DNA from 3 places in the Paenibacillus sp. FSL E2-0190 genome. Region 1 is predicted to be linked to each of the others. Evidence: riboswitches for the same ligand, from Rfam matches in the RefSeq annotation. Region 1 holds a riboswitch; each other region holds the start of a gene.
What was found. Region 1 has a riboswitch for cyclic di-GMP ahead of NST25_RS30080 (NPCBM/NEW2 domain-containing protein). Riboswitches for the same ligand answer to the same signal wherever they lie in the genome.
Positions count from the first base shown of each region.

Region 2: it holds a riboswitch for cyclic di-GMP, as region 1 does, so the genes downstream of both, NST25_RS01890 (anti-repressor SinI family protein) here and NST25_RS30080 (NPCBM/NEW2 domain-containing protein) in region 1, are expected to answer to the same signal.
Region 3: it holds a riboswitch for cyclic di-GMP, as region 1 does, so the genes downstream of both, NST25_RS03210 (transglutaminase-like domain-containing protein) here and NST25_RS30080 (NPCBM/NEW2 domain-containing protein) in region 1, are expected to answer to the same signal.

Region 1 covers NZ_CP150306.1:6,846,797-6,851,669, reverse strand. Annotated here, with positions in the region: gene NST25_RS30100 (sensor domain-containing diguanylate cyclase) at 1-523, shown strand, start outside; gene NST25_RS30095 (helix-turn-helix domain-containing protein) at 762-1,157, shown strand; gene NST25_RS30090 (EAL domain-containing protein) at 1,154-2,191, shown strand; gene NST25_RS30085 (hypothetical protein) at 2,308-2,874, shown strand; cyclic di-GMP riboswitch class I at 3,032-3,118, shown strand; gene NST25_RS30080 (NPCBM/NEW2 domain-containing protein) at 3,377-4,873, shown strand, end outside.
Region 2 covers NZ_CP150306.1:431,051-435,923, forward strand. Annotated here, with positions in the region: gene NST25_RS01885 (2-oxoglutarate dehydrogenase E1 component) at 1-1,870, opposite strand, end outside; cyclic di-GMP riboswitch class I at 2,341-2,425, shown strand; gene NST25_RS01890 (anti-repressor SinI family protein) at 2,453-2,608, shown strand; gene NST25_RS01895 (helix-turn-helix domain-containing protein) at 2,716-3,045, opposite strand; gene NST25_RS01900 (TasA family protein) at 3,215-3,823, opposite strand; gene NST25_RS01905 (signal peptidase I) at 3,914-4,504, opposite strand; gene NST25_RS01910 (hypothetical protein) at 4,506-4,873, opposite strand, start outside.
Region 3 covers NZ_CP150306.1:734,627-739,499, reverse strand. Annotated here, with positions in the region: rRNA gene NST25_RS03215 (16S ribosomal RNA) at 1-1,013, opposite strand, end outside; gene NST25_RS03210 (transglutaminase-like domain-containing protein) at 1,381-2,190, opposite strand; cyclic di-GMP riboswitch class I at 2,204-2,284, opposite strand; cyclic di-GMP riboswitch class I at 2,359-2,441, opposite strand; gene NST25_RS03205 (class D sortase) at 2,555-3,220, opposite strand; gene NST25_RS03200 (GtrA family protein) at 3,323-3,730, opposite strand; gene NST25_RS03195 (glycosyltransferase family 2 protein) at 3,717-4,697, opposite strand; gene NST25_RS03190 (phospholipid carrier-dependent glycosyltransferase) at 4,795-4,873, opposite strand, start outside.

The DNA.
Region 1 (4,873 bases):
GATGAATGCCGTTTTAGTAGAGCTATCTACTACAGACAAGCTTACTGGATTAAAGAATAGAAGGTTCCTGCAAGAAAAGCTGGAAGAACAGATTGCAGCGTATCACCGTGATCAGGCGCCTTTTTCGTTATGTATTCTAGATATTGATCACTTTAAAAATGTGAATGACACCTACGGTCATCAGATGGGTGATTATGTCCTGGAGAAATTGGCGAGTATCCTGAAGTCCCAATCTCGTAAAGAAGATATCGTAGCTAGGTATGGTGGTGAGGAGTTTATCCTTCTGCTGCCTAATACAGATTCATCGGATGCCACGGCTATAGCTGAGAGTCTACGACAATTCATAGCCAGCTCCACTTGGGAGATTGGCAGCATTACGGTAAGCATTGGCATAGCTACCTTTGAAGCAACCGATACAGACATCACTCTTCTGGAAAAAGCTGATCAAGCGCTTTACGTTTCTAAAGAACAGGGGAGAAATCGCGTTACGCATATTATGGATTTGAGTGAAAAGCTTCTTTAATTGGAGGCTTTTTTTGTTATTTATAAACGATACATCCTCTTTGCTCTAATTGCTCTAAAATGTCTGTTCCCTTCAAGCTGTGATTCCATCTGAGATCCAGTTTCTCTAATCGTTCAAGCTGTAAAAGGGAATTCGGAATTTCATTTGTAATTCGTATTGGCATCAAGCCTATGTGACAACGTTACGATAGAATATAACAGGATGATGATTTATTATCAGTATGTTGGCATACAAAACTATGGAATGTGGATCATACCTACATTATCTATTCGGGGATTATGGCGATCTGGAAGTGATCCATCCCTCCAATATAAGAGTGCTGTCTGCGGTGGCTATGAATGATACTGTATTATTTGAGATTAAACATGAGCCTTTTAAGCAGATGTTTGCCGATTACCCGTTGATTAAGAAGCAATTGATGCTGCTGCAAATGGACCGTTTATTTTTATCGAATTGGTTATTATATGAAATGAAATTTCATGATGCGAGAGCGCGTGATATGATCGGAACGTTAAGGGAGACGGCTACCCTTGTGCTTAAAGATCTGCAAGAACAAAAGATTATTGAGATTCAACATCAGCAGATCACCGTGTTAGACCCGGCGTATTTACTGGAGTATACGGATTTCGATTGAGAAGAGCCGTTCCGGGATTCAGAGAATCGATTATTAAAGGGGTTATGAATGTGGCTTGTAATCATTGTGTAGTAAGAGATCTGAATTTTGAAATCAAGGCTCATGGTGAGCTTAATCTTAGGGTTTTACCTGAGGTTATTCATCACTTGAGTAGAAGTAATACGATACATAAGGTGGAAGAAAATGTGATTACAATTAAGGAGGCTGGGGTGCGGGATTTTCTGGATTTCTGTAATGACCATATGGAGTCGGAGCAGGTTGAATTCCGTATAGATGACCAAACATGGAGACCTCTATCCGAATTACCCACTGTACTTGATATGGAGTGGATTGATGAGGTTATCACTAAGGGTCTTGTTACTTGCTACTTCCAACCGATTGTGAACGTAAGGGAAGAGATTTTTGCATACGAGCTCCTATCCAGATTTAAAAAAGAAGACGGATCTCTTATCTATCCTAATGAGATTTTTGCGGCGGCACGGAATCGTGGGCGTTTATATGCTTTAGACCGGTTATGTAGAATGACGGCTGTAAAATATGCTGCACCCTTAAATAAAAAAACGTTTATTAATTTTATCCCAACGTCGATCTACGCTCCAGAGTTCTGCTTAAGATCAACCGTTGAACTGGCCAATCAATTAGGCGTCGATCCTTCTCTTTTTGTCTTTGAAGTTGTTGAGACGGAGAAAGTGGATGATCTCGCTCATTTGAAAGCTATTTTGACATATTACAAGGACCGGGGATTTGAATACGCTTTAGATGATGTTGGTGAGGGCTTCAGCACGATCGAGATGTTATTGGAGCTTAAACCCCATTACATGAAGCTGGATATGAAATATGTTCAGGGTGTGTCCAGCGATCTGAACAAACAGAAAATAGCAAAGCAATTTTTAGAAAAAGCTTTAGAAATCCAATCCGTTCCTTTAGCAGAAGGTGTGGAGTTTAGAGAGGACTTTGAATGGCTTAAGCAGAGTGGTTATCAGTTGTTTCAGGGCTATTTATTTGGAAAGCCTGATCCTATTCCCAAACAGTAATCCTAATGAGTATATATCCGTCCAGAGGATGAGATGAATTTCAGGTCAGAGTCTGAGTACAGCCAACCCCCGGGGTTGTATAATTTAGGTAATTTGAAAAGGGGGACGGGATAGATATGAAATGGCATCAATTTGTAACGCGCTGGGCGGATTCTAGGGGCTTTGATGGACGAGAGATTGATTATCAATGGCCTTCTCCCTCATTTCCGGTCATCAGTATTCGCAGTAATCTAGGGCGATACTCAGGTCAGGCGTATGGCCGTGGAGGTAAACCCCGTGTGAAGACAGCCGTTGGATTAATCGCTATTGGAGATGTAGCTGTTGGCTTGATTTCCATAGGTGCGATAAGCGTGGGCGTATTATCCTTAGGAGCAATATCACTGGGAATGTGGTTAGCGATCGGAGCAATAGCACTTAGCTGGCTTGGCTTCGCAGTGGGAGCGATTGCGATTGCAGGCGTGGCTGTAGGAGCGATCGCAATCGCGGAAAAAGCGTTGGGGGCCATCGCCATAGGGGATACGGCATTTGGTGCGATAGCGATAGGCAGGATCGCTGGGGGTGCCATAGCTATCGGACAATGGGCATATGGTGTAATCGCAGTTGGCGAACATGGTTTCGGATTAATTCCCGTCACGGGCGATGTGTGGAATTGGTTCCGGCGTTTGTTTGGATCGGGGAGTTAAGTAGACCTACAGTCCTAAAGGATGCCCTTCTCTTCCGGGATAGTCGATAAATAATATCTATCACATAAGAAAAACTAATTGCAATTACCTATACTCATTTCATACCAATTAATCATGCGATCAGATCTAGGCTTATGTTACTCTTTGAATGTATTCGAAACTTCATAGGCAAACCTATGGAAATGTAGGGACGCAAAGCTATAGGGACTAAGGTTATCATAACTATTGTCAGCCAGCTGCCAAAGAGTGTGTAACGCTTTTTGTTAAAATATAAGAAAGTATAAGTTATAAAACTATACTTAATATCTTATATTTCTCGCTTAAACGCTTACCGTCCTTATAAGGACGCCGAAGGCGTTTATGCTTGTTAAGGTTTAATAAAAATTAAGTCTTAATTTTTAGGCGACTTTATACGCAATCAAGCTACTCTTTTGGGGTAGTTTTTTTTGTGCCCATTTTTGGGCACTGGAGAGATTCATATGACATCTGGGGGTAAGAAGAGATGAAGAAAATGATTGCGATCGCTACATCGGCGGCCATGTTGGCCAGTTTTTCGAGTGAGGCAGGTTATGCTTTAGCAAGTGAGGCAAGCAAGGTAAATGTAACAAAAACAGTGGCGCAAAGTAAGGTTAACTTATTAAGCAACGCCTCGGTTATTCCGTTTGAGCTGTACGGCAAGGATGCTCTAAATGCCTATAATGAGGTTTTTAGAATGAATCCAGCAAATATTAAATCCATCACAAATAACGGTGGCAACTACTCAGGCTCGCCTATAGCTAAGGCTATGGATGGGGATATGAGCACGCATTGGGAGACTGGCAAACCGAATAGTTCAACGTTTACGAATGAGGTTGTGTTTGTTTTCAATGAGTCCACTGAATTAAATAGAATGGTATACGCGGCTAGGCAATCCGGTGCGAAAGGTAAAGGTTTTGCTCAAGAATTTGATATCTACGGCTCCACTACCGATGCGGGTGATTTTACGCTCGTGTCTTCTGGAGAATATACAGGCTCAACCGGTGATGTAGTGGAGATTCAGTTCGCACCTACGGCTTTTAAGAGACTTAAATTTGTCTTCAAAAAAGCGAACCAAGATTGGGCGAGTGCGGCTGAGTTTTCTTTTTATAAAGAGGATAGTGTCTCTGCTAAAATGAAAAAATTATTTACAGATGATACCTTGAGCCAAGTTAGTGCTGCCTTTAATACGACAGAGAAATTAACAGCTTTAGAGAATGAAGTGCAGGCACATCCACTGTATGCGCAGTTTAAAGAAGAGATAGAGAATGCAAAGATCCTTTTGAAGAACCATCAGGTAGAGGCAACGGCAGCCAAGGTTTCGAAGCTAAAAGGGTATGGAACAGCCTATGAAAATGCCTATAGCCAAGCTTATAGAATGCCGAATGCAAACGTATCAAAAGTAACGGTGAACGGTGGAAGCTACCCAGGTACGAAGCCTGAATATATGCTGGATGACCAGCCCACTACGCATTGGGAAACGAACAAAAACAATGATGCAAGCTTCACGAATGAAGTCGTGTTTGAACTAGCGCAAGCGGAAGTGCTGGACAGAGTGGCTTTTTTGGCTAGAGATAACCGCAAAGGATTCCCAGAGGCTTTTGAAATCTATGCATCAGAGACGAGTAAAGGAGAGACCTTCCAACTTGTATCTAGCGGAACCGCGATTAGTACCAATGACTTTCTGGAATTTAAATTCGAACCGACGAAGTTTAAAAGATTAAAATTTAAGTTCACAAAAGCTAATATCAACAGACCTTTTGCGGCTGAATTTAGATTTTATACAGAAGATAAAGTAAGCGAAGCTGTAAATGGTATTTTCACAGATGGAACGATGAGTGCGGTTGTGCCTGCTTATAATAGCGTCGAAGCAATCAACGAATTAGAAGAAGCGGCAAAAGTACATCCGCTCTATCCAATCCTGAAAGATTCTTTGGATTTAGCTAAGAGGCTAGTGAATGGTGAAGTTCAAACCGAAGGCACC
Region 2 (4,873 bases), 600 kb from region 1:
GGGCATCTTGACCGCTCAGTCGGATGGGCGTTCCATTTTTCAGAATGGTAGCGAAGGCTAATGTTTCAGCTAGTGCCCAGTCGACCTTTTCACCCTCATTCAGTGCATCTTTACGACGTTGTAAAATGCGCTCCAGCTTCGGATAAACCTGGAATCCAGCAGGAACCGTCAACAGTTCACGATTGATCTCCTGCAGGCTGGAGATGGATACCGCTGTAGTGTTTGCCGCTGCGCGGTCCGTTTGTAGAGGAATGAAGGCTTTGGGTTCTTTTTTCTTATGATTGCCTTCCTTCATAGTATCGTACGCACGCTGCAATACGCTTTCTGCCTCAGCATTCATCTTTTGTACGTCTTCGGCGGTAAGAACCTTTTCGTTTTTCAGTCTCTCTGCATAAACCTTGTAGACGGTTGGATGATTGCGAACCTTGCCGTAGACAATAGGTTGTGTGGTTTCAGGATCATCCATTTCGTTGTGACCATGACGGCGGTAGCCGATGAGATCAATTACGAAATCTTTTTTGAATTGATGGCGGTATGCGCTAGCTAAACGTACAGCTGCTACGCAGGCCTCTGGGTCATCAGCGTTGACATGGACTATTGGGATTTCATACCCTTTGGCGATGTCACTCGCATAATGCGTAGAACGGGAATCTTCACTTTCAGTCGTAAAACCAATTCGGTTATTAACAATGATATGGATCGTCCCACCATTTTGATAACCTTGAAGTTTGCCGATATTAAGCGTTTCTGCAACAATGCCTTCACCTGGAAAAGCAGCATCGCCATGCATCAGCACCGCCATAGCTTTACTGGTATCAATCTTCGGCAGTCCTGCAGTGCTCCGATCTTCTTGTGCGGCACGAGTGAAACCTTCCACGACAGGATTGACGAATTCCAAGTGACTTGGGTTATTCGCTAGTGTTATTCTTGTGCGTACCGTTTCTCCTTCACGGACAGCACGGTCTGCACCGAGATGGTATTTCACATCACCTGTCCAACCATAGTTAATGCCTGTGGAGCCTTCGGAAGGGAAAAGCTCCTTGTTCGGAGAATGATGAAACTCTGAAAATATGATATCATAAGGTTTGCCCAAAATATGTGCAAGAACGTTGAGGCGGCCGCGATGCGCCATGCCCATCAAAATATGCTCCGCACCGTCATGTGCAGCAGCACGTACGATTTCATCTAACATCGGCACAAGAGCATCATTGCCTTCAAGACTGAAACGCTTCTGACCTACAAAAGTCTTGTGGAGGAAGGTTTCAAATTGCTCTACCTGAATCAGGCGGTTCAGGAGCTCTTTGCGTTCTGTATTATTTAGGGGTGCTGGTGAGCTGGTGGATTCTGCCTGTCTATTTAGCCATTGCAGTTCTTTTTCTTCATGCACATGCCCGAATTCATAGGCGATAGTCTTGGTGTATGCCTGACGCATACGTTGCACGGCATCCCATCCGGTATGCACATCATTCGGCGCATTTTCCCATATAAGCGTGGCAGGCAGTGCGATCAGGTCTTCGCGGGTCAGCCCATAGGTTTCAAGCTCAAGATATTTTGCCATGGGATTCTGATCGCGTACCAGCGGATCAATTTCAGCGGCCATATGGCCATATATACGAATATTGGCGATTAGCTTGGAAGCTCTTACTGCTTTTCTAAGCCATTCGGTGTCTCCCGAGATGCGCGGCTGAGGAGCCGGTTCGCTATCCGGAGTTAGGGGAGGAGGTCCCGAATTTGTAAAAAGCTCGCGATAATTATTTTCTACGGTGGAGGGATCTTTCACAAACTGTTCATATCTTTCTTGAATGTAGCCTAAATTGGGTCCGTAATACTTACTCCAAATGGATTCGTTATAGGGCTCTTTGGCTGCCATGAATACATCCTCCTTAACGGATGAACTCCATACGTGACATTTTGTGTCAACGCTTACTGGAGCTGTGATGATTGCGGTTTCATTTCTCATCTTATTGTGCTACTTTCGGCCACTGTAATCAATTCATTCTTTCGTCCAATACGTTCGCAAAATGGTATGGGTTAGCTTGTTCTAATGAAAAGAAGGGTGTTTCTTCTCATTACCCATTCTAAAGGCCTATTAAAATGATTCTATTATCCTTATTTTTAACTATTAGGTCAGTAAATATTTATTTTGCTAGTACAATTTATTTTATGTAACGGACGAGTATCGTGATAATCGGACAAGATCTTTGAAAAAAAATCTTTTATTTTTCGTTTTTAAAATAGAAAGTAACCAGGAATCGACACACTTTTCCGCTTTCTTTTTGTATAATGTTATTGCAGATAGTAATTTTATAGTTTTTTAAGCAGATCCTTTCGTGAAAAGGGTCCAGTAAAAGGTAAACTTGCCGAAAGGCAGGGGCACAAAGTCGCGGGTCTAAGGTAGAGATACTATGACAGCCGGATTGCCTGGGGACGTAAAATCTTAGGGGGAGATTTTTTGGAAAAGTCCAACCAGGGTAGCAACAGAGAACAGCAGTTTATTGATCTGGATCAAGAGTGGGTACATTTATTATTAGCAGCTAAGAAGGCTGGCATTAAGGCAGATGAAATCCGCCAGTTCTTTCATGAGAAAACTGTGCAGATCGTGCAGTAATACATTAGAGGGGTTACATATCGAAAAAGGGCACAGCGGTTCTTCGCTGTGTCCTTTTTCGATATGATTTAGTAGAAGAGAGGATCGTACCAGATTAGTAGGAAGTATTAATCCTTTTGATCGAGCTTCCATTTCTGATAGTCCAGAAATTCTTTGAATTCGCGTTTGCTAATGCCTGAGTCCATAGCTTCCTGCACCAATCGGAACCATTCCGAATCTAAATGTGATTCCTCTGCATCATTGGGTTCTCCATAGAGTAGGGCATGAATGGATACCTGAAGCGCGTCAGCGATTTTTTCGATAAACTGGATGGATGGATTGGATTGGATGTTTCTCTCCACGTTGCTAAGATACGACTTAGCCACATCTGCTCTGTCCGCAAGCTCAGATAGGGAGAAACCCTTGTCTAGGCGGAGCTGCTGGATACGTTGGCCCATATTCTGTGGCACTATGCTGACGCCCCTCCGTAATTTTTGTTATTAGTATAGCAAATATCAATAAATCGGACAAAGTTTATTGTAAAGAGAAGAGCAGCAATCTGCTTATCCGTGGCCGGATTCAGGATCTGCTGCTCTTCGAGTATTTTATTAAATTACTTTATTGATCTTAGTAGTCTTTTTTCGCACCTTGTTTAGCTACGAAATCCCAAGTCAGTGTTAAGCTATCGCCTTGGAAAATATTTTGATCTTGGTTATTTTCCACAAATTCGAATTGGACGGAGAAGCTGTCGTTGGTACCGGCTTTAATACCGGATGCTTCGGTAAAGAGTTGATCCCAACCTGTATTTTTTACGAGATCCGGATGCTGACTTTTTAAAGCAGCAAGTGTAGTCTCATAAACTACATTTTCAGGAGAGACGATAGGTACTCCTTTATCATTATTTCTAAGGAATTTAACTTTAATGAACTCGGCTAAATCCAGGTAGTTATCTCCTTTAGCATCCGTGATTTGAGTCGATGTATTCAGAATAATAGATCCGATATCGAGCGAACCATCGTTTTTCAATTTGAAGGATTTAGTTACCGTATCACCTGGTTTCAGGTTAGGAATATTAACGATGACAGAAGGGTCGGAGTTCAGATCGAGCGTGCCCGCTGCGAATGTAGCTGTGCTTTGCGCAGTGTCGCTAAAGTATGCGAAGGTTCCTCCGCCGATTAATGATAAACCCAGTGCTGCAGATGCTACGCCAAGACCCAATGTTTTCTTGATACCCATAATAAAATTCCTCCTCAAATTTGTGTTTGAATTTTTTATAAAATTTATATATTGTATCTTCCGGTTCGTAAGCGGAAGTGGACAATCAACTTAGGGCTGTGTTTCTGTTGGGGGCGGTGAGGCTGGCAGTAGGGCAGCATTTTTCTTTTCTAATGCAGCTACAGCCTTCCAAGAGGTATACAGAGCATAGAGCAGAAGCATCAAGCCAGGCACGATCATGAGGACTACACTTCCAGCTTTGGAAACCGCGAAATTCATAGCGTAACCGACATAGGGTACAGTGACCCCGGTATACTGAGCTACAACATTCACAGAACTGGTAGGGTTCATGTCGGGCGCGTCGTTGTTATCGCCTTTAGTGCGATAAACAGCTTCACCAGTAGCGTTATTGACGGTCGCTTCTACAATCCGGTGAGTAATGAGCAGATTATCTTCATTCCTAAAGGTGATGACATCGCCTGGTTTGAAACGATTCATATCCCCTCCGGGTTTTAATGCGACAATTGAGCCTGTCTGAATTCCTGGTTCCATCGATCCTGAGAGTACGGTTTTGATCTCATATCCGAAGAAAGCAGGTTCACCGCCGGAGGCCTTGGATAACACTACGGCTGCCACCAGCAGAATAAAGATCACAAGCATTAAGCTCGATAGGGTATTATTGATAATTTTTTTAATTCGCATCTTATTCTCCACCTTTCTCAGGTTGAGGGTCCGAAGGAGCTTGGGTTGCTACCGGCGGGGTAGTCGTACTGTCTTCCGCCTTTGGCGTCTCTTGTGGAGCCTCTTGCTGAGGGACATCTTTTGGAATTGTGAGCTCTTCGTCAATTTCCGGCTTTACCGGATCAGTGGCTGGGGCTTCAGGTTGTTCTTTATTTGGGGCTTCCGGAGCAGTTTCGCCTGATGTTGGAGGGGTTGCCTCAGCTTTTGCTTTATCCTCGGCTTCTTGTTGCTTTTTCTCCTCAGCCAAACGTTCTTCTTCTTTTTTCGCTTCTTCTTCTTTCTTTGCTTGCTCTTCTTCTAGCCGAGCTTTTTCAAGCTCTTCTTCTAGCC
Region 3 (4,873 bases), 900 kb from region 1:
AGGGATGTCAAGACCTGGTAAGGTTCTTCGCGTTGCTTCGAATTAAACCACATACTCCACTGCTTGTGCGGGTCCCCGTCAATTCCTTTGAGTTTCAGTCTTGCGACCGTACTCCCCAGGCGGAGTGCTTACTGTGTTAACTTCGGCACCAAGGGTATCGAAACCCCTAACACCTAGCACTCATCGTTTACGGCGTGGACTACCAGGGTATCTAATCCTGTTTGCTCCCCACGCTTTCGCGCCTCAGCGTCAGTTACAGCCCAGAAAGTCGCCTTCGCCACTGGTGTTCCTCCACATATCTACGCATTTCACCGCTACACGTGGAATTCCACTTTCCTCTTCTGTACTCAAGCCACCCAGTTTCCAGTGCGACCTCAGGTTGAGCCCAAGGTTTAAACACCAGACTTAAATAGCCGCCTGCGCGCGCTTTACGCCCAATAATTCCGGACAACGCTTGCCCCCTACGTATTACCGCGGCTGCTGGCACGTAGTTAGCCGGGGCTTTCTTCTCAGGTACCGTCACTCCGGTAGCAGTTACTCTACCGGACGTTCTTCCCTGGCAACAGAGCTTTACGATCCGAAAACCTTCATCACTCACGCGGCGTTGCTCCGTCAGGCTTTCGCCCATTGCGGAAGATTCCCTACTGCTGCCTCCCGTAGGAGTCTGGGCCGTGTCTCAGTCCCAGTGTGGCCGTTCACCCTCTCAGGTCGGCTACGCATCGTCGCCTTGGTGGGCCGTTACCCCACCAACTAGCTAATGCGCCGCAGGCCCATCCCTCAGTGACAGATTGCTCCGTCTTTCATTCTTCTCTCAGGAGAAAAAAGAAATTATCCGGTATTAGCTACCGTTTCCGGTAGTTATCCCAGTCTGAAGGGCAGGTTGCCTACGTGTTACTCACCCGTCCGCCGCTAAGTCACTTTGAAAGCAAGCTTTCAAAGTGACTCCGCTCGACTTGCATGTATTAGGCACGCCGCCAGCGTTCGTCCTGAGCCAGGATCAAACTCTCCAATTAGTATTGAAAAGAGCGATATGCTCATTTTGAAACATCTGACGAGAAAATTAATTCTCTAATTTTGGATTTCACTTGCGTGATTTCCTACTCACTCGTTGTTCAGTTTTCAAAGATCAAGTTCTCGTTGGCGCCGTTTAATGTCTCAGCAGCAACTCTTATAATATATCATGTTGTTTTCAGAAATGCAAGCTTTATTTTTCGAAGCTTTTTATCAGCCTCGTCTATATCGCCTGTACGCTGTCTAACAACGCTTACCTATAATACCCCAACTATTAATAGAAAAGCAACCCCTAATATAAAAATAAACAACTGGCTTAATAATTAAGCCAGTTGTTTATTTAATAGAGTTATGTTTCTAGCGACGAACTTAATAGTATTTTGCCGCAGTATATTTGGTTGAGGCTTTAATTAAATCGGTTTTCTTATCACTCTTTGCAAGTCCTGCATCCACTGTAGTATCAATGGTAACCCACTTCCCATTAAGCAACACTTCGTTCCATGCATGATATTGCGTAACGTAGCTTGTATTCCCCATTACCAACTTAGCAGGAACATCTACACTCCGCAGCATTGCGGCAAAAAGAGAAGCGTAATCATAGCAAATCCCTTTTTTAGTAGTCAATGTCTTATCGATGCTTGGAATATAATCAGTAGTTACACTATTAGCAAGAGAGTAATCATATTGTACATTCGCAACTACATAGTTATAGATCGCTTTAACTTTCTCTTCGTCTGTTGTTTTGCCTTGTACTAATTGTTTAGCTTTGACAATCGCTTTATCAGAAGAACTCCATTTCACATTCTGTACGGAGCCCAAATATACGGAATTCGAGTCACTCATGGTTACGTCTACTACTTCGGAATATAATGCTTTGTATTTATTGCCGGTTGTGTTCTCCAGAACAGAAACCTTATAAGTCCCATTTCCTTGTTGCAAAGGGAAGTCCTCAGCTTGTCCAGAAGCATACAAGTTATATGTATAGCTGCTGTTATCTTTGGTGATCATGAGTTTGATTCTTTTATCTTTCGGAATATCATAGTTAATACCAATAACACCTTGGGCCACTTTGGATGTAATCAACCAGCTGGCATCTGCACTTGCAGCTTGAGCTGTACTTACCGGAACTGAAGTCATTAGGACGAACAACGCCACCAGCATAAAATAAACCTTTTTCACGGATAAAACTCCTTTCGGTAGCTGGCTGCCATCCTTTCGGGAAGGCCCTTTAGCTTTGCGTCCCTACCTTTCGATAGGTTTGCCGTTATCGTATAAGCTCTATCTGTTCTAGCTTTACTAGATATAATTGATAGAATCCATTTGAAACAAACAAAAAAAGCCTCTTCATTCGGTAGCTGGCTGCCATCCTTTTGGGAAAAGGCCCTTTAGCTTTGCGTCCCTACCTTTCGGAAGGTTTGCCGTTATCGTGTTTAGCTTTCATAGTATAATACTATCATATTTATAGGTGTGAACAAGACCTAATTTACTAGATTACCCATTATTTTATAAATATCTCCCGGTATTTGTGTTTTCTTGTCATTCACTATTCTCCTTTTGTTAATTTGGCATGAACAATCAGCCGATGCGTTGGATTCACTAGCGGATCACATGTAATCAGAGTAAGAATCTTATCCTTGTCATTCCCGTCAAGAACGGAGACATCACTCGGATCTACAACAGAAATATCATACACCTCATAGTTAAACACCTGATCACTAGTCTTTACCGTGATAACATCCCCCACAACAACCTCATTCAATCTGTTAAACAAACGACCCGTAGTTCGAGCCCGATGCGCCGCGATTGCAGCATTCCCGATCTCTCCAAGGGGTGCCGTTTCTTTCATATGGGCTGCAGCATGTTTCATATTAGCTTTTGTAGCCCCTTCTAATACAGGCAGCTTCAAATCAATCTTATCGATTTCAATTAGTGCGATTACTTTGCCACCGACTGCAATCTCCGGTTCAGGCTTTTCTGTCTCTTGGGGTTGGGGCTGTGCCTGGGCATCCAGAACCGATTCCTCTGCTAACAGCTGAGTAACTTCAGCATACCTGCTCTTCAGATCTGGCTGGGGAGTACTATCGGCAGTGCTTAGTTCAGCCGTTTCTAATAACTTCTCCTGCTGCCTGTCGTTGTACCACTCGTTAGCTGTCGGATATAACATGATAAGTATCCCAGCCAGTATGAGTAGATAGGAGAATTTACGCAATGTTATTCACCTCCGTATATTGTTTCTATGGTTATATACAAATCAAGCAGAAACAGCTACTTGCCTTTAAGCATAGCAACTCCTTCTGCCTGAAATTAATGTTTAAAATACCCATTTACGACTTCCAAAGAAATTGATGATCACCGTGATAAAGGTAACCAGCACCTTGGAGATCAAGACTTGAATGCCTAGTTTGTCTGTCAACAGATGCATTAGCAGCAGTGATATTCCGAGCACTACCAGATTCAGCACGATAAACTTGACCAGCTGCACGCGGTCGAAGCCTTCTTTATTCCCCCGGTTGCGATCACGAAAGGTTACTTTTTTATTCAAAATAAAGCTATTCGCCGTGCCTGCACTATAGGAGATCACCTGCGCCAATGCGTATACCATCCCTAGTGAATTCAACAATGTAAAAATCACAAAATCAATAAGCGTATTGAGCAAACCTACGGCATTAAATTTGAGGAACTGTATGAATGCAGCGCGCAAGTTCTTATCTAACATCATTGTGGTCCTTCCGGCGGTCCAGTTGTTCTTCGTTCTGGTAGCCTTTAGTCTCACTAACAATATATAGCGGTCTATCTTTAGACTCGTCATAAATCCGTCCGATATACTCCCCAATCACACCCAACAGCATCAGAACGATACCGTTAAAGAGCAGATTAACGCCTACAATGGAAGCCCAGCCCGGAACCGTCCAGGAGGTAAAAAATATCTTTTGAAACAAGACGAAAAATAAATAGAGAAAGCTAGAGAATGAAAGGAAGAATCCAATATACGTAGCAATCTTAAGCGGCTTATGTGAAAAAGAGGTGATGCCATCTAACGCAAAACGAATCATTTTCTTCAGCGGATATTTGGTTTCTCCGGCAAAACGTTCTTCCCGTTCATATTCCACCATAGTCTGCTTGAAGCCAACCCAGCTCACCAAACCTCTGACATAGCGGTTCTTTTCTTTAAGTCCCCGCAGGACATCACATACCTTACGGTCAATAAGACGGAAATCGCCTGTATCCGTAGGAATATCCACACTTGTCATACTGCTGAGCAGGCGGTAAAAAAGCTTCGCGGTGACCTTTTTGAACATCGTTTCTCCGTGGCGCTTCAGGCGTTTCGCATATACAACGTCGTAGCCCTCTTTCCACTTCTCGATCATTTGCAAAATGACCTCCGGAGGATCCTGAAGATCAGCGTCAATAACAACAACCGCTTGACCTTCGGCATAGTCCATGCCAGCTGTAATCGCTACCTGATGTCCGAAATTACGCGAGAAGTCAATCAGCTTGACATGCTCGTCTCGTTCACAGATCTCCCGAATCATCTGGGCGGAACGATCACGACTGCCGTCATTGACGAAGACCAGCTCATAAGTATCGCCGCACTCGTCCATTACTTTTTTCAAACGTTCATAAGTATGGCTAATTACTTGCTCCTCATTGAACATGGGTACAATCACACTATATCTGGCTTTCACCTTTATTCCTCCTACAAGCTTTTTGGAGCGTTACATCCATCTACACTTCATAATAACGCTGCATTCATAAACTTATTTTATAGATTTTTATTAAATCCTAGAAAACCCAAGTTGGGAACCAACGCAGCATATCTTTCACGTAATCTCCACTGACCTGCATCCCTGACAGTACCGGG